Regions from separate parts of the Cellulomonas sp. WB94 genome, predicted to be linked through region 2. Evidence: riboswitches for the same ligand, from Rfam matches in the RefSeq annotation. Region 2 holds a riboswitch; each other region holds the start of a gene.
The links. Region 2 has a riboswitch for S-adenosylmethionine ahead of DDP54_RS06490 (aminotransferase class V-fold PLP-dependent enzyme). Riboswitches for the same ligand answer to the same signal wherever they lie in the genome.

Region 1 (7,169 bases), 320 kb from region 2:
GGCCGTCCTGTCGATCAAGCTCGGCGAGCCGCAGTTCGAGGGCCAGACGAAGACCAAGCTCGGCAACACCGAGGCGAAGACCTTCGTCCAGAAGGTCGTCAACGAGCAGCTCGGGGCGTGGCTCGACGCGCACCCCACCGAGGCGCGCGACGTCATCCGCAAGTCGATCCAGGCCGCGGCCGCTCGGATGGCCGCACGCAAGGCGCGGGAGGCGACCCGGCGCAAGGGCCTGCTCGAGTCGGGCGGCATGCCGGGCAAGCTCCGCGACTGCCAGTCGAACCGGCCCGAAGAGTGCGAGATCTTCATCGTCGAGGGCGACTCGGCCGGTGGTTCGGCCGTCCGGGGGCGCAACCCGCGCACGCAGGCGATCCTCCCGCTGCGCGGAAAGATCCTCAACGTCGAGCGTGCGCGGCTCGACCGGGCGCTCGGCAACATGGAGATCCAGGCGCTCATCACCGCGTTCGGCACCGGGATCGGCGAGGACTTCGATCTCGCCAAGCTGCGGTACCACAAGATCGTCCTCATGGCCGATGCCGACGTCGACGGCCAGCACATCTGCACGCTGCTGCTCACGCTGCTCTTCCGGTACATGCGTCCGCTCATCGAGAGCGGCAACGTGTTCCTCGCGCAGCCGCCGCTGTACCGCATCAAGTGGACGAACGCGCCCCACGACTACGTGTACTCCGACCGCGAGCGTGACCAGTACCTCGTCGAGGGCCAGGCCGCCGGCAAGCGGATCCCCAAGGAGAACGCGATCCAGCGGTACAAGGGCCTCGGTGAGATGGACTACTCGGAGCTGTGGGAGACCACGATGTCGCCCGAGCACCGCACGCTGCTGCAGGTCAACCTCGACGACGCCGCCGCGGCCGACGAGACCTTCGCGATCCTCATGGGTGAGGACGTCGAGGCCCGCCGCTCCTTCATCCAGCGCAACGCCAAGGACGTGCGCTTCCTCGACATCTGAGGACGCGCCACTTGACTCCCCGCGCCCACCGAGCCGCACAGCTAAGGACCTGATCCGTGACTGACCTTCCCACCGACATCGAGCACGGCGACATCGAGCAGGTCGACCTGCAGCTCGAGATGCAGCGGTCGTACCTCGACTACGCGATGTCCGTCATCGTGGGTCGTGCGCTGCCCGACGTCCGCGACGGGCTCAAGCCCGTCCACCGTCGCGTGCTCTACGCGATGTACGACGGCGGTTACCGCCCTGACCGGCAGTTCTCCAAGTGCACGCGCGTCGTCGGCGACGTCATGGGCAAGTTCCACCCGCACGGCGACACGTCGATCTACGACGCGCTCGTGCGCCTGGTCCAGGACTGGTCGATGCGCTACCCGCTCGTGTCCGGGCAGGGGAACTTCGGCTCCCCGGGCAACGACCCGGCGGCCGCGCCCCGGTACACGGAGTGCCGGATGGCTCCACTGTCGATGGAGATGGTCCGTGACATCAACGAGGACACCGTCGACTTCCAGGACAACTACGACGGGCGCACCCAGGAGCCCGTCGTGCTGCCCTCGCGGTTCCCGAACCTCCTGGTCAACGGGTCGTCGGGCATCGCCGTCGGCATGGCGACGAACATCCCGCCGCACAACCTGCGCGAGGTCGCCGACGGCGTCCTGTGGCACCTCGACCACGCCGACGCGACGCACGAGGAGCTCCTCGAGGCGCTGATCCAGCGCATCAAGGGCCCGGACTTCCCCACGGGCGCGACGATCCTCGGGCACCGGGCGATCGAGGACGCGTACCGCACGGGCCGCGGCTCGATCATCATGCGGGCCGTCGTCGAGGTCGAGGAGATCCAGGGGCGCATCTGCCTCGTCGTCTCCGAGCTGCCCTACCAGGTCAACCCCGACACCCTCGCGCTGAAGATCGCGGACCTCGTCAAGGAGGGTCGCGTCACCGGCATCGCGGACATCCGCGACGAGACGTCGGGCCGCACCGGCCAGCGGCTCGTGATCGTGCTCAAGCGCGACGCCGTCGCGAAGGTCGTGCTCAACAACCTCTACAAGCACACGCAGCTGCAGGAGACGTTCGGCGCGAACATGCTCGCGCTCGTCGACGGGGTCCCCCGCACGCTGAGCATCGACGCGTTCGTGCGCCACTGGGTCACGCACCAGCGTGAGGTCATCGTCCGTCGGACGCGCTACCGCCTGCGTGAGGCCGAGGAGCGTGCGCACATCGTGCGCGGCTACCTCAAGGCCCTCGACATGCTCGACGAGGTCATCGCCCTGATCCGTGCGTCGGCGACGGTCGACGACGCGCGCGAGGGACTGATGGAGCTCCTCGACGTCGACGACGTCCAGGCGCGCGCGATCCTCACCCTGCAGCTCCGCGCGCTCGCCGCGATGGAGCGTCAGCGCCTGACGGACGAGTTCGCCGCACTCCAGGCCAAGATCGCCGACTTCCAGGAGATCATCGCGTCGGACGCCCGCCAGCGCGGGATCGTCAAGGACGAGCTCGCGGAGATCGTCGAGAAGTACGGCGACGAGCGCCGCACCCAGATCCTGCCGTTCAGCGGGGAGGTCTCGATCGAGGACCTCATCGCCGAGGAGGAGATGGTCGTCACCATCACGCGCGGCGGCTACGTCAAGCGCACCCGCAGCGACAACTACCGGGCCCAGCACCGCGGTGGCAAGGGTGTGCGGGGCGCGCAGCTGCGTGAGGACGACATCGTCGACCACTTCTTCGTCACGACGACGCACCACTGGCTGCTGTTCTTCACGAACCTGGGCCGCGTCTACCGGTCCAAGGCGTACGAGCTGCCCGAGGGCGGCCGGGACGCGAAGGGCCAGCACGTCGCGAACCTGCTCGCGTTCCAGCCCGGCGAGAAGATCGCGCAGGTCCTGGACATCCAGAGCTACGACCAGGCGGAGTACCTGGTCCTGGCGACGCTGCGGGGCCTGGTCAAGAAGACGCGGCTGAGCGAGTACGACTCGACGCGGTCGGGCGGCGTCATCGCGATCAACCTGCGCGAGGACGAGGACGGCCTGCCCGACGAGGTCGTCTCGGCGTGCATCGTCAACTCCACGGACGACCTTGTGCTCGTCTCGCGCAAGGGGCAGTCGATCCGCTTCACGGCGAACGACGAGGCGCTGCGACCGATGGGTCGGGCGACGTCCGGCGTCACCGGCATGAAGTTCCGCACCGAGGACCAGCTGCTCGCGATGGACGTCGTGCGCGACGGGTCGTTCCTGTTCACGGTCACCGAGGGTGGCATCGCCAAGCGCACCGCGCTGACCGTCGAGAACTACCGGGTCCAGGGTCGAGGCGGCCTCGGCATCAAGGTGGCGAACCTGCCGGAGGCGAACGGCGACCTCGTCGGTGCGCTGGTCACGGACGAGGACGACGAGGTTCTCGTCATCATGGAACGCGGGAAGATCGTGCGGTCGGCCGTCAGCGAGGTCAACGCGACCGGGCGGGCGACGCAGGGCGTGATCTTCGCCAAGCCCGAGAACAACGACCGGATCATCGCGGTCGCTCGCAACATCGAGCGACACCTCGGCGACGATGCCGGTACCGTGGTCGACGAGACCGCGTCGTCGGACGTGTCCGCGGATGCGCCGGCGGCCTCGCCGCAGCCCGTGCCGGAGGACCCGACAGGCGCTGTGTCATCCCCGCAGGAGGATGCATGAGCACTGAGCCCGCTCCCCCGTCGATCCCGCCGCGCAACCGGCCGTCCGGGCCGGTGAGCCGGCCCGGCGTGCCGAGCGGCGGTGCGCCCACCGGCGGTGCGCCCGCCGGCGCACCGGCCACGTTGCGACCCGCCGGGTCCGAGCCGATCGACGAGGCCACCGGCTTCGGCCCGCGTCCGCCGCGCGGCCCGGCTGCGGTGCGGCCGTCCACCTCATCGAGCGCGTCGGCCTCCAGCGCGTCGGCGTCGAGCGCGTCGGCCTCCGTCGACCTCGACGACGCCCCCTCGCCGCTCCAGGTCGCGGTCGACTCCGTCACCTCGTCGCTCAAGAAGGCCGCAGCCGCCACGTCGGCCGCGATCGGCTCGGCCACGCACTCCCGCACCGAGGAACACACCATGACCGGAACCACGAACACCGCCCCCCCGCGAGCGTCGGGCACACCCGCCCCCCGTCCGACGACGGGCCGGATCCCTACGGTCTCCGCGACCGGTGCGCCGCGCCGGGTCCGCCTCGCCGTCTCCCGCATCGACCCGTGGTCGGTCATGAAGCTGTCGTTCCTGCTGTCGGTGGCGCTCGGGATCATCCTCGTCGTCGCGGCGGCAGTGGTCTGGTTCGCGCTGGACGGCATGCACGTCTTCGCGCAGGCCGACACGCTCGTCCGGGAGGTGCTCGGCGCGGAGAGCAACGTCGACATCCTTCAGTACGTCTCCTTCAGCCGGATCCTCTCGGCCGCGACGCTCATCGCCGTGGTCGACGTCTTCCTGCTGACGGCGCTGTCGACCATCGCCGCGTTCCTCTACAACATCACCGCTGCGCTGGTCGGTGGGGTGCACCTGACGATGACCGACGAGTAGGCCGACCGCGTTTGGGCGCCATGGCTGGACTGGGGTAGTCTCGTCCGGCGCGCCCCGCCCAGCGTGGTGCACATACGGGCCTATAGCTCAGACGGTTAGAGCGCTTCCCTGATAAGGAAGAGGTCACAGGTTCAAGTCCTGTTAGGCCCACTCCCGACCCGTGGGGGACCGATGAAGAAGCTGCTTCTCCTGATGGCAGTTGCGGCAGTCGGCTATGTCGCGTGGCAGCAGTACTCGCAGAACCAGGACGACCGGGATCTGTGGGCAGAGGTCACCGACACCTTCGAGTGACCCACCGCTCTCGGGGCCATGGCGCAAGTGGTAGCGCACCTGCTTTGCAAGCAGGGGGTTAGGGGTTCGAGTCCCCTTGGCTCCACCGCAGGTCGAAGGCCTCTTCCGGTGTCCGGGAGGGGCCTTTGCCATGCTGCCCCCTCGCCACGGTCCAGTCCGGCCTCCTCCGTCGTCCCGCGCCCGCGGGCCTGACCACGCTGCGCGAAGCGGCCCTCCCGGCGTGTGGGATGCTCGTCCCGGTCACGAGGTCCAGCGACAAGCCTTCCGGCGTGCTGGCCGGCAACCGCGTCCCGTCCACGGTGCCCCCGGAAGAAGACCCGCCCGCACCTCCGGTGCAGGAAGAACGGACGCACGCGACCTCCCGAGGGACCGCCGGGTGCTCGAACGACGAGGCGGACCCATGTCAGCACCCCTGATCCAAGATGAGGCCGAGGTCATCCGCTGGCTCGGCGAGGGCCGCACGTACGCCTGGATGAGCGAGGAGTACGAGCGCCGGTACAACGTCACCACGGGTGCCGCCGTGTGGGCCGACTGCCGGCGACGCACCGTCTTTACAGAGCAGGTCGGCCCGGACGACGGTCTCGTGCCGTGGCAGGTCGCAGACTGCCACCGTCGGGCGTTCGCGGTGGCCATGCTGCGCATGGAGGCCCGCAGGCGCGCCGGCGCGGCCCTCTCCCCCGGCGACACCGTGCGCCTCGCACGCTGGCGTCGCGAGCCGGACGAGCGCGGGCTCGTCGTGAGCTACGACGCCCAGAGCGACGAGGGGTTCGGGTACGTGCCGCGACGTCCGGGCCTCGACCCGGACCTCATCAGGGAGCCGTGGACGTCCTAGCCCCCTGGTCGTGCCGCCTCCGGCCGACGCGCGTGGCCGGAGGCGCTTCCTGACCGAGGTCAGATGGTCGTCTCGTCAGGTGTCTCGCTGGCAGCCTCGACACCCTCGGAGGCGGCCGAGTCGGCCGTGTCGATGGTCTTGGGCACCGAGCGGCGCGTCGTGACCTTCTTCGCGGCGTCCGTGACCTTCTCGGTGAGGTCCTCGCGGGCCTCGGTGACCTTCTCGGTCAGCTCCTCGGCGGCGGCGGTCACCTTGTCGGCGGCCTTGCGTGTCGCCTCACGGCTCTTCGCGACCGTGGCACCGGCGACCTCGCCGACGGTCTCGGCGGCGTCGCCGACCTTCACGGTGAGGTCCTCGCGTGCCTCGTGCGCGCGGGCGCGCAGGGTCTCGGTGCCCGTGTGGCCCGCCTCGGTGGCGGGCTCCCAGGGCTCGGCCCACGGGTCCTCGGTCGATCGCGTGCGGGTCCAGGCGGCGACAGCGGCGCCGATCCCCGCCAGGAGCGCGAACAGCCAGAAGGCGTTCCGGCCCGTGTGCTTCTTCTTCTCGGTCGCGGCCGCCTCGGCAGCTGCCGCGGCGGCGGCCAGTGCGGCGGGTGCGGTGGCCGCCTTGTCGGCGGCCTTCTCGACGGCCGCACCGGCACGCTCGGCGGCCTCGTTGATGGCCGTCACCAGGCGCGGGAGCAGGTCGTCGACGAGCTTGTCATGGGCGGTGTCGATGGCCGGCGCGGCCATCTCCGCGGCCTTCTCGACGCGCGGTGCCGCGGCCTTCACGCTCTCCTTGTACAGGTGCTCGATGCGCGGCACGAGCCACTCGACAGCTGCCTCGATGCGCGGCGTCGACCAGTCCTTGGCCTGCCCGGCAGCCTCGGCGGCGTGCGTCGCTGCCTCGCCGGCGTGAACCTTCGCGCTCGCTGCGAAGTCCGCGGCGTGCTCCTTGAGGCGCTCGGTGTCGACCTGGTCGAGCGTCGGGCGACGGATGCTGAAGGTCATGTCCACTCCCGTGTTGTGCGGCTGGCGTCCTGAGGTCCCACTCTGCCACCACGCGCGGGAGCGCGCAGGGTCCCGGCGCACGTCACGGGTGCGCCGATGCCCCGCGGGACGACCTAGAGTCGGGCTCATGCCGTCGTCCGTCACCTCGTCCACCGACTCGTCCGCCGCCGCGCCCTCCGCCCCCGCGCCCGCCGCGCCCGCGACCACGCCTGCGCCCGCGACCTCGTCGTCCCGGCCGGCCACGGACGCCACCGCCGCGACAGTCGTCGAGATGTGGACGGACGGCGCCTGCAAGGGCAACCCCGGCGTGGGCGGCTGGGGGGTCTGGATGCGGTCGGGCACCCACGAGCGCGAGCTGTTCGGGGGCGAGGAGGACACGACCAACAACCGCATGGAGCTCACCGCGGTCATCGAGGGCCTGCGGGCCCTCAAGCGGCCGTGCACGGTGCAGCTCAACATCGACTCGCAGTACGTCATGAAGGGCATGACCTCGTGGCTCGCGGGCTGGAAGCGCAACGGGTGGCGGACGGCCGACAAGAAGCCGGTCAAGAACGCCGAGCTCTGGCAGGC
Region 2 (7,169 bases):
CGATGAGGTGGTGCTCGTCCCGCTCGCCGGGGGCGCGGACGTGCAGCGGCTGCGTCTCCTGGTCGGCGACCTGTGCGCAGCCTGACGCGTCGGCCGTCGGCCGTCGGCCACGGGAGACGGCTACGCCACGTCCAGGGGGACGACGAGGCCGAGGTGGCGGCTGACGCACCACGCCTCGAAGGCGTCGGCGGCGAGCGCCGGCGAGAAGTGGTACCCCTGCGCCTCGTCGCACCCCATGTGCGCCAGGGCGGCGAGGGTCGCCGCGTCCTCCACGCCCTCCGCCACGAGCGTCAGGCCGAGGCTGCGTCCGAGGTCCACGACGCTCCGCACGATCAGTGCCGCGCCGGGCTCCCGGGCCATCGGGATGACGAGTGACAGGTCGATCTTCAGCTCGGAGATCGGCAGCGTGCGGAGCTGGCCGAGGCTCGTGTACCCCGCACCGAAGTCGTCGAGCGAGATCCGGATGCCCAGCGCCGCGAGCTCGCGCAGGACCCGCTCGGCCCGCACGGGCTCGATCATGATCGCCGTCTCGGTCACCTCGAGCTGAAGGAGCTCCGGCTCGACCTCGTGGATGGCGAGGAGGTCCGCGACCTGCACGGCGAGGTCGGGGTCGAGCAGGTTCCGGGCGGACAGGTTGACCGAGACCGGCGTCCGTCGGCCGGCGGACGACCAGGCGCGCACCTGGGCGAGCGCGGTGTCGAGCACCAGGTACATGAGCGGGGAGACGAGGCTGGTGTGCTCGGCGAGCGGGATGAACTCGCCCGGCAGGATGAGCCCGCGTTCGGGGTGCTGCCACCGGACGAGGGCCTCCGCGCCGACGAGTGCGCCGTCCCTGATCCGCACCTTGGGCTGGTAGTGCAGCACGAGTCCTCGTGGTCGATCGCGCGGCGGAGCTCACCGAGCAGCGCGAGCCGCGAGGGGGAGTGCGCGTCGCCGGTCGGGTCGTACACCGACACCCCGATCTGCTCGGTCTTCGCGACGTACATCGCGACGTCAGCGCGCTGCATCAGCGTCGTGCTGTCGCGTCCGTGCTGGCCCGAGACGACGACGCCGATGCTCGCGTCCACGTCCAGGTCGACACCCTCGACGCGGAACGGCGTCCGGAGCGCAGCCAGCACCAGCCGTGCCGCGCGGGTCGCCGCATCGACGCTCGGGACGTCGGGAAGGAGGATGGCGAACTCGTCGCCACCGAGGCGGGACACGGTCGAACGCTCGCCCGCGAACCCGGCCAGCCGCTGCCCGGCCTGGCGCAGCAGCTGGTCGCCGTAGCCGTGCCCGAACGTGTCGTTGATCTCCTTGAACCGGTCGAGGTCGATCAGGAGCAGCGCGGTCTCGGTCCGAGGTCCGTCTCGGTCGTCGGTGTCCAGCGCCTCGTCGAGGCGAGCGGTGAGAAGCGTCCGGTTCGGCAGGCCGGTCAGGGCGTCGTGCAGCGAGTCCTCGACGGCGCGAGCCCGCTCGGTGTCGAGCATCCGGCGGTGCGACCGGATGACCGACAGCAGGCCGGCCGCCACGAGGAGGCCGACGAGGAGGACGGTCGGTGCCAGCCAGCTCGTGATGCTCTCGAGCCGGTTGAGATCGGCGAGCTGGGCGACGGCGGCCTGCTCCCTCTGCGTGGCTGCGCCGGAGACGGTCGTGGACATCGTCTCGAACGCCGGCTCCATCTTCGAGCTGTCGATGAGAAGCACGGTCGCGAGGTCGCCGTCGTCGACGGCCGCGAACATGTGGTCCATCCACATCAGATAGGTGGTGTGGGCGACGCCCACGACGCGCACCCGCGCCCTGTCGTCCGCGTCGCCGTGGATCTCCACCTCGGCGAGCGCTGCGGCGAGGTCGGCCGACGCGTCGTCGAGGCGTGCGCGCACGTCCGGCCCCGGTTCGAGGCGGTACTTGCGCTCGAACGACTCCTCGGCCGCGATGGCGGTCGCGGCGTGGGCGTAGGCACCCGAGAGGTGGATCGCGGCGAGAGCACGGTCGGCTCCCGCCTCGAGCTCGCGCGACGACCACAGGCCGAACACCCCGACCACCGCGATCACGGTGGCGAGGCCGGCGCTCGCCACGGCGACGACCCGCGCCCGAGGGCGCGCATCGCCCGCGGGGTGCGTCATCGACACCCGTCTCCCGGTCATGTGGCTCACGTTCGCGTGCAGGACGACTTCAGCGGTCGATCCCCTGATCGGTCACGGGCGCTCGGGTATGAGCGGCGCGAGGGGCCGTGCCAGGGCACGACTCCTGGGCTCACCCTCGCAGCAGGTGGTCGAGCGCGCGAGAGTGCAGCCTTACCTGAGCCGGATGAAATCCGATCGGCCTACGCGGCTGGACGGCCCGCCCCGAGGCCGTCGAGGGCGCGGGACAGGTCGTCGACGAGGTCCGCGGGGTCCTCGAGCCCGACCGACAGCCGCACGGTCGCCTCGCCGATCCCGACCGCGGCGCGCCCCGCGGGTCCGAGCTTGCGGTGCGTCGTCGTCGCGGGGTGCGTGACGATCGACTTCGCGTCGCCGAGGTTGTTCGAGATGTCGATGACGCGCAGGGCGTCGAGGAAGCCGAACGTGGCCTTCTTGGCGTCGTCGGCGGACGCGTCGTCGGGCACGGCGAGGGCGAAGGTGACAACGGTGCCACCGGCCGTCTGCTGGCGCAGCGCGAGCTCGTGCTGCGGGTGCGAGGCGAGGTACGGGTAGCGGACCGTCGCGATCGCGGGGTGCTGCTCGAGCCACGTCGCGAGCTGCAGCGCGGACGCCGTCTGGTGGCGCACCCGCAGCGACATGGTCTCGAGACCCTTGAGCAGGACCCAGGCGTTGAACGGGCTCAGCGACGGTCCGGTGTTCCGGATGAACGTCTGCACCGACCCGTGGATGAACTCGTCGGTCCCGAGGATCGCGCCGCCGAGCACCCGGCCCTGGCCGTCGATGTGCTTGGTCGCGGAGTACACGATGACGTCCGCGCCGTGCTCGAGCGGCCGGGACAGCACGGGCGTGGCGAACACGTTGTCGACGACGACGACGGCCCCCGCGGCGTGCGCGAGCGCGCTGACGGCCGCGATGTCGACGAGGTCCTGCATCGGGTTGGACGGCGTCTCGAAGAACACGACGTCCGCCGGGGTGGCGAGCGCGGCCTCCCACTGCTCGGGCACGTGCCCGTCGACGTAGTCGGTCCGCACCCCCCACTTCGCGAGGATCTCGTCGAAGATCACGACCGTCGAGCCGAACAGCGCGCGCGACGCGACGATCCGCGACCCGGACCGCACGAGGGCCGCGAGCGCCGTGAAGACCGCCGACATGCCGCTGGCCGTGGCGTACGCGGCCTCGGCGCCCTCGATCAGGCGCAGCCGCTCCTCGAACGTCGAGACCGTCGGGTTGCCGTAGCGCGAGTACAGGAAGCGGTCGACCTCGCCGCCGAAGGCCGCCTCGGCCTCGCCGGCGCTCGGGTACGCATAGCCCTGCGTGAGGAACAGCGCCTCGGACATCTCACCGAACTCGCTGCGCACGAGGCCGCCGCGGACCGCGAGAGTGTCGGGTCGTAGGGAGTCCCGGGGGAGCGGCGGGCGTCCCAGTCGCCCGGACCGGGGGTGCGACGCGCGCCGCCCGCGCTCACGGCTGGGTCCAGGGCAGGCCGGCCGCGCGCCAGCCGTGCGCCCCGCGGTGGCCGTCGGGCCCGACGTCGCCCTCGAACCCCTGGAGCACGTTGTACGCAGGGCCGAAGCCGGCGGCGGTCGCGGCCGTCGCCGCGGCGACCGAGCGCACGCCCGACCGGCACAGGAAGAGGACCGGCCGCTCGTCGCCCGGCGCCAGGCCGGCGGCTGCGAGGGACGCCACGAAGTAGGGGTTGGGCAGGCCGCTCGGGTACGTCACCCACTCGATCAGAGCGGGGCGTCGGCCGAGGGACGACGTGTCGGGGACACCCACGTAGCGCCACTCGGCGTCGGTGCGGACGTCGACGAGCACCGCGCGCTCGTCGGCCGCGAGGACGTCCCAGGCCTGCTGGGGGGTCAGGTCGCCTGCGTACTGCGTGCTCATACGAGCCTCGTCTCGGGGGTCGGGTTGGTGGGCAGGACGACGGCCTGCCCGGCGATCACGCGGTCGCCGTCGAACGTGAGCGTCGGTCCGCCGTGCAGCACGTAGCCGTCGTCGAGCGCGGCACTGATGCGCTCGCAGAACGTCCTGTCGTCGGGTCCGGTCAGCAGGCGGTAGCGGAGTCGGGTCTGGGTCGCCGTCCTCGTGCCGTCGTCGGTCGTGGGGTCAGGTGTCGTGCTCATCACGCCTCCATCGGTCCTGGCGGTAGCACCCTCGGCCGAGCACGGTGCGTGCTCGCGGGTTGCTGCGGCGTCGTCGAGCCAGATCTCTCAGCCGCTCTGGATGGTGACCGCGATCGTACGACCGTCCGGGGATGTGGTCCAGTCCGCGGACAGAGTGTCCGCGATCCGAGACTTCCCGGTTCTCCGTTGACACTGCCGTGCGGGAGCGGCGATCCTCGTCGCAGGTCACGAGTGCCAGCAGAAAGCCCCGGCTTGCTGGCCGGCAACCCTCCTCCGCGGTGGGGTGCCCCGGGTGACGACCTGGCCGTCCGCCGTTCGGTGGACGGCAAGCGCGGGGTGCTGGCCGTCGGCTCCCCACAGATCTGCCGAGGAGTGCCATGTCTGTCACCGCCGAGCGCGCCGTCTGGGCGACCCCGTCCACGCAGCTGCCGCTGCTCCCCGTCGTCGGCTCCGGCACGCAGGTGCCGCTCGTCGACGGCACCGCACGGACCTACGCGAACCTCGACTACGCCGCGAGCGCGCCGGCCCTCGAGGCGGTCGCGGCCCGGGTGACCGAGGTCCTGCCGCTCTACGCCTCGGTGCACCGCGGCGCCGGCTACCTCTCGCAGGTGTCCACGGCGCTGTACGAGGCGTCGCGGCAGACCATCGCGCGGTTCGTGGGCGCCCGGTCCGACGACGTCGCGATCATCACGCGCAACACGACCGACGCGCTCAACCTGCTCGCGAACGTCGTCCCCGCGGGGCCGGACGGCACCCCGGGTCGCGTCCTCGTGCTCGACCTCGAGCACCACGCGAACCTGCTGCCGTGGGGACTGGGGACGGGCCGCGCCTCGACCGTCCTCCCCATCGAGCCGACGGTCGCCGCGACCCTCGCCACCCTCGCCGCCGAGCTGGCGTCCACCGCCTACGCGCTCGTCGCGGTGACCGGCGCGTCCAACGTCACGGGCGAGGCCCTGCCGGTCGCGGATGTCGTCGCGCTCGCGCACACTGCAGGGGCGCGGGTCGTCGTCGACGGCGCGCAGCTCGTCCCTCATCGCGGCTTCTCGCTCACCGCGACCGGTGCGGACTACGTCGCCTTCTCCGGCCACAAGACCTACGCGCCGTTCGGTGCAGGCGCCCTCGTGGGCCGCCGTGACTGGCTGGACGACGGTGCGCCGTACCTCGCAGGGGGAGGTGCGGTGCGTGACGTACGGGCCGACCGGACACTGTGGCAGCCGGCTCCGGCCCGGCACGAAGCCGGGTCCCCGAACGTCATCGGAGCCATCGCGCTCGCCGAGGCCTGCGAGGTCCTTGCTGCGCTGCCCGACGGCGCGCTCGCGGCGCACGAGGTCGCGCTCCGGACCCGACTCGTGGCCGGCCTCGACGCGATCGCCGGGGTCGAGGTCCTGCGCATCTGGCCCGACTCGACCGAGCCCGTCGGGGTCGTGACGTTCACGGTCGAGGGCCACGACCCGGGCCTCGTGGCCGCCTACCTCGCCGCCGAGCACGGCATCGGCGTGCGCGACGGGCGTTTCTGCGCGCACCCGCTGCTCGTGCGGCTGGGGGCACCGGGCGGCGCGATCCGCGCGTCGGTCGGTGTCGGCACTCCTGGCGAGGCGGTCGACCGGCTCCTGAACGCGCTCACCGACTACCTCACGAGCGGCCCCCGCGCCCGGTACGTCGTCGAGGACGGCTGCTGGGTCGTCGCCGACGACACGCGGCCGCTCATCCCGGTGCACGGTCTCGACGGGCTCGCGGCGACCGCGGCGGCGTGCGGCCCCGCCGTCGAGTGAGTGCGGCGCGCTAGCGTCGCACCGTGACGGACCAGCTCGCACGGAGGCTCGGCACCGGCTCTGCCGTGATGATCGGACTCGGCTCGATGCTGGGCGCCGGGGTGTTCGCGGCGTTCGGTCCCGCGGCCCGAGCGGCCGGCAGCGGGCTGCTCGTCGGTCTCGCGATTGCCACCCTGGTCGCCGTCGCCAACGCGACGTCGTCGGCGCAGCTCGCGGCCGTGCACCCGACGTCGGGCGGCACCTACGTGTACGGGCGCGCGCGGCTCGGGCCGTGGTGGGGGTACCTGGCCGGGTGGGGCTTCGTCGTCGGGAAGCTCGCGTCGTGCGCGGCGATGGCGCTCACGTTCGCCGCGTACGTCGCACCGCCCGGGTGGCAGCGACCGTTCGCGGTGGCGGCCGTCGTGGGGCTCGCGGCCGTGAACTACCGCGGGATCACGCGGACGGCGCGGCTGACCGTCGTGCTCGTCGTCGTCGTGCTCGCGGCGCTCGCTGTCCTCGTCGCGGCCAGTGCGGCGGGCGGCGGCGCCGACGTCGACCGGATCGGGCTCGACGGCGTCCTGCACGGCGGGCCGTACGCGATCCTGCAGGCCGCGGGGCTGCTGTTCTTCGCGTTCGCCGGGTACGCGCGGCTCGCGACGCTCGGCGAGGAGGTGCGTGACCCGGCGCGGACGATCCCGCGGGCGATCGTCCTCGCGCTCGCGATCACCGTGGTCGTCTACGGCGTCGTCGCGGTCACGGTCCTCGCGGTCCTCGGGCCCGACGGTGTCGCCGCCGGCTCGACCCCGCTGGCCGCCGCGGCGGCGCGCTCGGGAGCCAGCTGGGTTGGCGCGGTCGTGCGCGTCGGGGCTGCCGCGGCCGCGCTCGGGGCCTTGCTGGCGCTCGTGGCGGGCATCGGGCGGACGACGCTCGCGATGGCCCGTGAGGGTGACCTGCCGCGCTGGCTGGATGCCGTGCACCCGCGCTACCGCGTCCCGCACCACGCCGAGGTCGCGGTGGCGGTCGTCGTGTCAGCGCTCGTCCTGGTCACAGACCTGCGCGGCGCCATCGCGTTCTCGTCGTTCGGGGTCCTGCTGTACTACGCGGTCGCGAACGCCTCGGCTCTGACGCAGCCGGTCGAGCAGCGGCGCTACCCGCGTGCGCTGGCCTGG
Region 3 (7,169 bases), 240 kb from region 2:
ATGGCCTCCTGGAGCTCGACGACGCGGCGGATCTCGGCGCGCATCTCGTCCTCGTACTGCTCGGTCGTGAGGTCGCCCTTCGCGTGGGCTGCGCGCGCCTTGCGGATCTCCGGCGTCTGCGGGAACGAGCCGATGGTGGTCGTCGGCAGCGGCGGTAGCGCGAGACGCGCGGCCTGGGCCGACCGGCGCTCGGCGAACGGACCGCGGTGGAACTCGCCCTCGGTCAGCGCGGCCACGCGCTCCCGGACCTCGGGACGCACGACGCCGGGCGCAGCGGCGCGCGACCGGACCGCGTCGCCGGCCGCGAGCAGCTCGGCGTGGATCGCCTCGCGCCCCTCGGTCAGGCCCTCGGCGAGCGTGACGACCTCCGCGACCTTCTGGTCGGCGAACGCGAGCCATCCGCGCAGCGTCGGGTCGAGGGCGGGCTCGTCCTCGACGGTGTGCGGGACGTGGAACAGGGACGTCGAGGTCCCGGCGGCGACCTGGGCCGCGCCGAGCGTCTCGAGCTGCTCGAGGACCTGCAGCTTCGTGTCGAGGTCCGCGCGCCAGATGTTGTGACCGTCGATCACGCCGCCGACGACGACCTTCGAGGTCAGCCCCTTCACCGCGACGGTCGGTGCCGCACCGCGGACGAGGTCGAGCGCGATGCCCTCGACGTCGGTCGCGGCCAGCACGCCGAGCGCGGCACCGAGGTCGCCGTACGGGGCCGCGACGAGGATCGCCGGGCGGTCGGGGCGAGCCAGCTCGGTCGCGAGCACCCGGTAGGCCTCGGTGACCGCGGCGCGGACGGCCTCGGGCGTCACGGTGAGCGAGTCCGAGACGAGCGCGGGCTCGTCGAGCTGGACCCAGGTCGCGCCGGCCGCGGCCAGGTCGCGCAGGAGGTCGACGTAGACGGGCAGCAGGTCCGCGAGGCGGTCGAGCGGCTCGAAGCCCTCGGGGGCTCCCTCGGTGGGCTTCGCGAGCGCGAGGTACGTGACGGGTCCGACGAGGACCGGGCGCGTGAGCACGCCGTCCGCGAGGCCCTCGGCGAACTCGCGCACGGGACGGTCGCTCGCGTACCGGAACGTCGTCTCCGGGCCGATCTCGGGGACCAGGTAGTGGTAGTTCGTGTCGAACCACTTGGTCATCTCGAGCGGCAGGTCGTCGCCGCGGCCGCGCGCGACCGTCGAGTAGCCCGCGAGGTCGAGGCGGCCGTCGGCGTCGGCCAGGTCCGCGAACCGGGCCGGCACTGCGCCCACGACGGCCGTCGTGTCGAGCACATGGTCGTAGAACGAGAACGCGCTCGGGATCGCGGGGACGTCGGTGCGCAGCCCCAGCCCGGCGAGACGGGCGCGGGTCTGCTTGCGCAGGCCAGCGGCCACGGCCTCGACGTCGTCGGCGGACGTCTTGCCTGCCCAGAAGGCCTCGAGGGCCTTCTTGAGCTCACGGTGGGGCCCGATCCTCGGGTAGCCGAGGATCGTGCCCGCCGGGAACTCGGGGACGGCGGGTGTGGTGGTCGTGCTGGTCATGATCAGCCCCTCGGAGAGTGGTCGGTCTGGGGTGCGGCGACCTGCGGCTCGCTGGCCTGGTCGGGAGCTGTCGGAGCTCCCCCGCCGAGGTGTGCACCCTCGAGCAGGTCAAGTGCGGCGTGATGCGTGTTGAACGTGTAGATGTGGACGCCGGGGGCGCCGCCGTCGAGGACGCCGTTGACGAGGTCGACGCTCGCACGGATCCCGATGCGGTGCCGCTCGATCTCGTCGTCCACCGAGCCGAGCAGCGCGAGCAGGTCGCGTGGCACCGGGACGCCCGTGAGGCCCTCGACGCGCAGGAGGCGGGCCGGGTCGGTCGTCGGGATGATGCCCGGGATGATCGGGATGGTCACGCCCGCCGTGCGCGCCTCGGCCACGAGCTCGAGGTACGCCGACGCCTCGTAGAAGACCTGCGTGATCGCGAAGTCGGCGCCGGCCTCCTGCTTGGCGAGCAGCGCCGCGACGTCCTGCGCACGCGTGCTCCCCGTGCCGGCGTTGCCGCGAGGGAACGCCGCGACGGCGATCGAGAGCGGCCGGACGGTGGCGCGGACCTTCTGCGCGGGGCTCGTGGAGCATCGGCGGGCCTCGATCTCGCGGAGCAGCTCGACGAGCTCGGCGGCCGTCGACAGACCCTGCGGGTGCGGGTGCCAGTCCGGCTCGTCGAGGGGCGGGTCGCCCCGCAGCGCGAGGAACGAGCGCACGCCCTCGTCGAGGAACTCCTCGACGACCGCCGTGACCTCGTCGCGCGAGGTCCCGACGCAGGTCAGGTGCGCGATCGGGTTGAGGGACGTCTCGCGGAGCAGACGGCGCACGAGCCCGCGCGTCGTGTCGCGGGTCTTGCCCGACGCGCCGTACGTGACCGAGACGAAGTCCGGGCGTGCGGCACCGAGCGCCTCGATCGTCGCCCAGAGCTTGGGGGCGGCGTCGGGGTTGCGCGGCGGGAACAGCTCGAACGAGACCGTCGGGCGGTCGATGGGCGCGAGGGTGGCCCGGTGCCGGGGCGCCGCCTCGGTGCGGGCGTCGACCGACGCCTCGGGTGTGGCGGTCACGGCGAGACCCCGGACGGGGTCCACGGACACGGTGCCGAGCAGATCATGGTTCAACTCCATCGGGCCTGGCGGAAGCACCCACACCCTCGCTCGAGGGGGGTTGCTGCGGCGTCAGTGAGCCAGGACTCTCGACCGCTCTGGATGGTGGCCCGATGCTAGACCCATCCCGGATGCTGAGCAACGCTTCTCAACTGGCGAGATACTCCGGTCCCGCGATCTGGTTGCCGGAGCGCGCCGGACCGTCAGCGCGCCAGAACCACGCGGCACCCGGCCAGATGGTCGTCGACCAGGCCGCACGCCTGCATGGAAGCGTAGGCGGTCGTCGGCCCGATGAACCGGAAACCCAGGCTCTTGAGCTCACGAGCGAGGGCCTTCGACTTGTCGGTCAGGCTCGGGACGTCGGCCCACGTGACCGGGCGCTCGCGCCCGAGCGCGACCGGGGCGTGCGACCAGACCACCTCGTCCAGGGTGCGGCCCGACTCGACGAGCGCGAGCAGCGCACGGGCGTTCGCCACCGTGGCCTCGATCTTCGCGCGGTTGCGCACGATCCCGGCGTCCGACAGCAGGCGCGCGACGTCGGCCTCGCCGAAGCGCGCGACGAGCTCGGGGTCGAAGCCTTCGAAGGCCGCGCGGAACGCCGGGCGCTTGCGCAGCACCGTGATCCACGACAGCCCGGACTGGAAGCCCTCGAGGGCGATGCGCTCGAACAGCGCACGGTCGCCGTGGACCGCCACCCCCCACTCGTCGTCGTGGTACGCCTCGTACAGCGGGTCGCCGTCACCGAAGCAGCGCGGGGCAGCTGGCGGGCCGGGCTCGGTGGGTGCGGGCTCGGCGCGTTCAGGGCCGGTGGGTGCGGGCGGCGTGTCAGCGGTCATGCGTGGAGTCTGCCGCCCAGGCCTGACAGCAGCGCGCGGTTCTCCACAGCTCTGCGGACGCGCGGCGACTCAGCGCTCGTCGTTGCGCCGCGTCGTCAGCGACTTCGGCTGGGCGGGGTTCCGCTGCCGCGGGACATCGAACCAGGCGTTCGGGGAACCTGCGACGACCGATTCGAGGCCCTCCTGGACGGCGGCAAGGATCTGCTCGTCCGGGAGCGGGCTCGGGCCGGTCAGGGCGGCGAGCGCGTCCCGCTCCGCGTCGCTGCGGTCCGGTCCGTCAGTCATGGCCGCAGCCTAACCTGACTCGTGCCACGTTCGGTCCTCGAGGGTGGGCGCGGGTCGCTGACCTGCTGTTTCGTTGTGCGCTCGGGTGCGATGTGGTCACTAAGAACCTCGTCGTGCAAGCCTTCGGGGGTGGTCTCGCGGTTCGTGCGCAAGGTCCGCACCGCTTCGGGAGCGGTCGCGGTCCAGATCGTCACGCGCCGGGGCCGGCAGGTCGAACAGGTCGAGCACGTCGGGTCAGCGCATAGCGATGCCGAGCTCGCGTTGCTGCTGGCCGTAGCGCGTGAGCGGCTGTCCCCAGGCCAAGACGCCCTGGACCTCGGGGACCTGTTGGTGGTCCCGGCGCGGATGGACGACGTCGCGGACTGGACCGCCGAACCGGAACTGCTCCTGCAGCCGGCGACGCCGGCGGCCGGTGGGCGTCCTGCGGCCGTCGCCGCAGGTGGGCGGGTCGTGGGGACCTCCGCGGACCTGTTGTGGAAGGTCCTGACCAGCGAATACACCCGGCTGGGGTTCGACGTCCTGGGCGATGACGGGTTCCGGGCGATGGTCCTGGCACGGATCGTGGAGCCGACCTCCAAGGCCGAGGTCGTCCGCGTCCTGGACGAACTCGACGCACCGGCGGTCAGCCTGCGCACGTTGTTCCGGTCGCTGGCCCGGTGCCAGGCCCAGGACTACCGCGACACGTTGGCCAGGGCCGCGTGGGCGCACTCGGTCCGCACCACCGGGACATCGGTCCTGATCTTGTACGACGTGACGACGCTGCACTTCGAGCGGCCGGACGAGGACGAGCTGCGCAGGGTCGGGATGAGCAAGGAGCACCGCGTGGACCCCCAGGTTCAGGTCGGGCTGCTGGTCGACCCGGGCGGGTTCCCGCTCGAGGTGCACCTGTTCGAGGGCAGCAAGGCCGAGACGACCACTCTGATCCCCGTACTGACCGCGTTCGGCAAGCGGCACGACGTCACGGACCTGGTCGTCGTCGCCGACGCCGGGATGCTCTCGGCGGGCAACCTGAACGCCCTGGAGGACGCCGGGTTCTGCTTCATCGTCGGCTCGCGGATCACCCGGGCCCCCTACGACCTGGCCGATCACTTCGAACGGCACGGCAACTACTTCACCGACGGGCAGGTCCTGGAATCGACCCGGGACATGGGCACCGGCAAGGCGGCCCGGGCCCGGCGGGTGGTCTACCAGTGGAAGTTCGCCCGCGAGCAGCACGACAACAAGGCCATCAACGCGATGATCGACCGGGCCGAGAAGATCGCCGACGGCCGCGCCCCGTTGAAGAAGGCCCGGTTCCTCAAGATCACCGGAGCCACCAAGGAACTCGACCAGGCCACCATCGACCGGGCCCGCCAGTTGGCGGGCCTCAAGGGCTACGTCACCAACCTGCCGACCGCCACGATGGACGGCGCGGCGGTCATCGCGGCCTACCACGACCTATGGCACGTCGAGCAGTCGTTCCGCATGACCAAGTCCGACCTACGAGCCCGGCCCGTGTTCCACCACCAACGCGACGCCATCGAAGCCCACCTGACGGTGGTGTTCGCCGCCCTGGCCGTCGCCCGCCATCTGCAAGACCTCACCGGCATGAGCATCAAGAAGATCGTCCAGGCCCTGCGCACCGCACGCTCAGCAACCATCGAGATCAACGGCCAACGCCTCACCCTCGACCCCGACCTCACCGAGACCGCCCGCGCCATCCTCAACCGACTCGAAACCGGTCACTAAGGCAAGTGGCACGAGTCGGGCCTAATCCCGGTCGAACCCCGCAACGCCCCACCGACCGGGCGATTTCCCGGCAGACCGACCGCACATCAGACCTCGGCGAGCGCCTTGCGGATGCGCTTGTCGCTCACCGGCACAGGCGTGCCGAGCTGCTGGGCGAACAGCGAGACACGTAGCTCCTCGAGCATCCAGCGCACGTCGTCGAGCGCGACCTCGCGCGAGCGGTCGCGGGACGCCGACCTCACCTGGTCTCGCGCGGCGGTGTAGGCGTCCTCGAGCTGGTGGACCTGCCACGCCCGTTCGGCGTCACGGTGCGGGTTGTCGGCGGCCTTCGTCAGGCGGTGCCGGTCGGCGCGCAGGTACCGGGCGAGATGGGGCAGGCGGTCCGCGCCGGTCGCGGAGACGAACCCGTCGTGGACGAGCCGCGCGGCGTGGTCACGGACGTCGTGGGTCGTCGCGAGGAGAGCCAGGCTGTTCGACGCGCGCACCGCGACGTCGAGCTCCCGTGCGGCGGTCAGCACGGCGACGACGTCCGTGACGACGGCGTGCACCGCGTCCTCGAGGCGGTCCCGGACGACAGCCCGCAGCGCGGCGTAGGTCGTCGCGGAGCGGACCTCGGTCGCCGGCCGACCCGCGAGGTGCTCGGCGACGAGCCGGTCGATCGCCGCGAGCTGCACGTCCGTGACCAGCGCGTCCGTGGTGCGGTACGGGCCCGAGGCGAGCGTCAGCGCCTGCGTGCCCGACCAGCGCGTCGTCACCCGGGCCGTCGCGAGACCCGTGTCGAGCAGGAGCAGGCGGCGCAGACCGCGGCGGTGCGACTCGACCTGGACGGCCGGGTCGGCGAGCACCCGCAGAGCCACGGCCGACGACTCGTCGACGAGCGCTGGGTAGCCGCGGACGCGGACCCCGCCGGGTCCGTCGGTCTCGACCGTCAGCGGGATCGCGCCGTCGGGCAGGCCCGCGGGCCACGCCGTCAGGCTCACCTGCTCGGCCAGCGCGGGCTTGCCGATCACCTCGCTCGGGGCGCCGGGAGCCGGCGGGCGGACCGCGGCCCTGGGTGCGGCCGCCACCACGGTGCCCGCCGGGGCCGACGGGGTCCTCGGTGCCGCGCTGACCGCGTCGCGCATGGCGGTGCGGACCGCCGAGCGGACTGCCGAGCTCACGGCGTCCTGCGTGCGGGCCGCGAGGCGACGCTGAAGCGCGATGAGGTCCTTGCTCTCGTCGAGCACTCCCCCACGATCGGCCTCGACCCGGAACGTCACACGCAGGTGCGCGGGCAGGCGCTCGTCGTCGAACGCGTCCTCCGGGACGTCGACGTCGCGGACCGCGCGGACGGCCTGCGCGAACGCGTCGTGGAAGGACGGCGCGAGGTCGCCGGCGCGCACGGTGTCCTGCCAGCTCGCGAGGTTCTCGTCGAACCATGCCCCGATGCTGCGTGCGACGTCGGGCGCCGGCACGAGCTGGACCCGCACGGGCTTCGGCAGCGCGCGGATCGTCGCCGTCACGAGCTCGTCGCGCAGGCCCGGAACCATCCAGCCGAAGCCCTCGGGGCGGACCCGCGCGAGCAGCACCAGGGGTATATGTACAGTCACGCCATCGGCTTCTGTACCAGGCTCGAACTGGTAGGTCAGGGGCAGCTGCAGATCCCCCTGCGGCCAGACCGCCGGGAAGTCCGCGGCCGACACCCGGGCCGCGTCGTCGCTCAGCAGAAGCTCGGGCGTGAACGT

Region 1: another riboswitch for S-adenosylmethionine. It lies ahead of DDP54_RS07940 (hypothetical protein); the one in region 2 lies ahead of DDP54_RS06490 (aminotransferase class V-fold PLP-dependent enzyme).
Region 3: another riboswitch for S-adenosylmethionine. It lies ahead of DDP54_RS07595 (methylenetetrahydrofolate reductase); the one in region 2 lies ahead of DDP54_RS06490 (aminotransferase class V-fold PLP-dependent enzyme).

The regions. Positions count from the first base shown of each region.
Region 1 covers NZ_QEES01000002.1:1,473,743-1,480,911, reverse strand. Annotated here, with positions in the region: gene gyrB (DNA topoisomerase (ATP-hydrolyzing) subunit B) at 1-964, shown strand, start outside; gene gyrA (DNA gyrase subunit A) at 1,021-3,633, shown strand; gene DDP54_RS07955 (DUF3566 domain-containing protein) at 3,630-4,487, shown strand; tRNA gene DDP54_RS07950 (tRNA-Ile) at 4,564-4,637, shown strand; gene DDP54_RS18590 (DLW-39 family protein) at 4,659-4,778, shown strand; tRNA gene DDP54_RS07945 (tRNA-Ala) at 4,791-4,863, shown strand; SAM riboswitch class IV at 5,017-5,128, shown strand; gene DDP54_RS07940 (hypothetical protein) at 5,179-5,610, shown strand; gene DDP54_RS07935 (hypothetical protein) at 5,670-6,599, opposite strand; gene rnhA (ribonuclease HI) at 6,871-7,169, shown strand, end outside.
Region 2 covers NZ_QEES01000002.1:1,154,398-1,161,566, reverse strand. Annotated here, with positions in the region: gene DDP54_RS06520 (LLM class flavin-dependent oxidoreductase) at 1-85, shown strand, start outside; gene DDP54_RS06515 (EAL domain-containing protein) at 121-843, opposite strand; partial or broken gene DDP54_RS18560 (GGDEF domain-containing protein) at 975-1,469, opposite strand; gene DDP54_RS06505 (O-succinylhomoserine sulfhydrylase) at 2,306-3,481, opposite strand; gene DDP54_RS06500 (rhodanese-like domain-containing protein) at 3,585-4,010, opposite strand; gene DDP54_RS06495 (DUF1737 domain-containing protein) at 4,007-4,249, opposite strand; SAM riboswitch class I at 4,254-4,356, opposite strand; SAM riboswitch class IV at 4,473-4,587, shown strand; gene DDP54_RS06490 (aminotransferase class V-fold PLP-dependent enzyme) at 4,627-6,021, shown strand; gene DDP54_RS06485 (APC family permease) at 6,045-7,169, shown strand, end outside.
Region 3 covers NZ_QEES01000002.1:1,395,911-1,403,079, forward strand. Annotated here, with positions in the region: gene metE (5-methyltetrahydropteroyltriglutamate--homocysteine S-methyltransferase) at 1-1,508, opposite strand, end outside; gene DDP54_RS07595 (methylenetetrahydrofolate reductase) at 1,511-2,617, opposite strand; SAM riboswitch class I at 2,611-2,705, opposite strand; gene DDP54_RS07600 (DNA-3-methyladenine glycosylase I) at 2,800-3,432, opposite strand; gene DDP54_RS07605 (hypothetical protein) at 3,502-3,717, opposite strand; gene DDP54_RS07610 (IS1634 family transposase) at 3,847-5,445, shown strand; gene hrpA (ATP-dependent RNA helicase HrpA) at 5,532-7,169, opposite strand, start outside.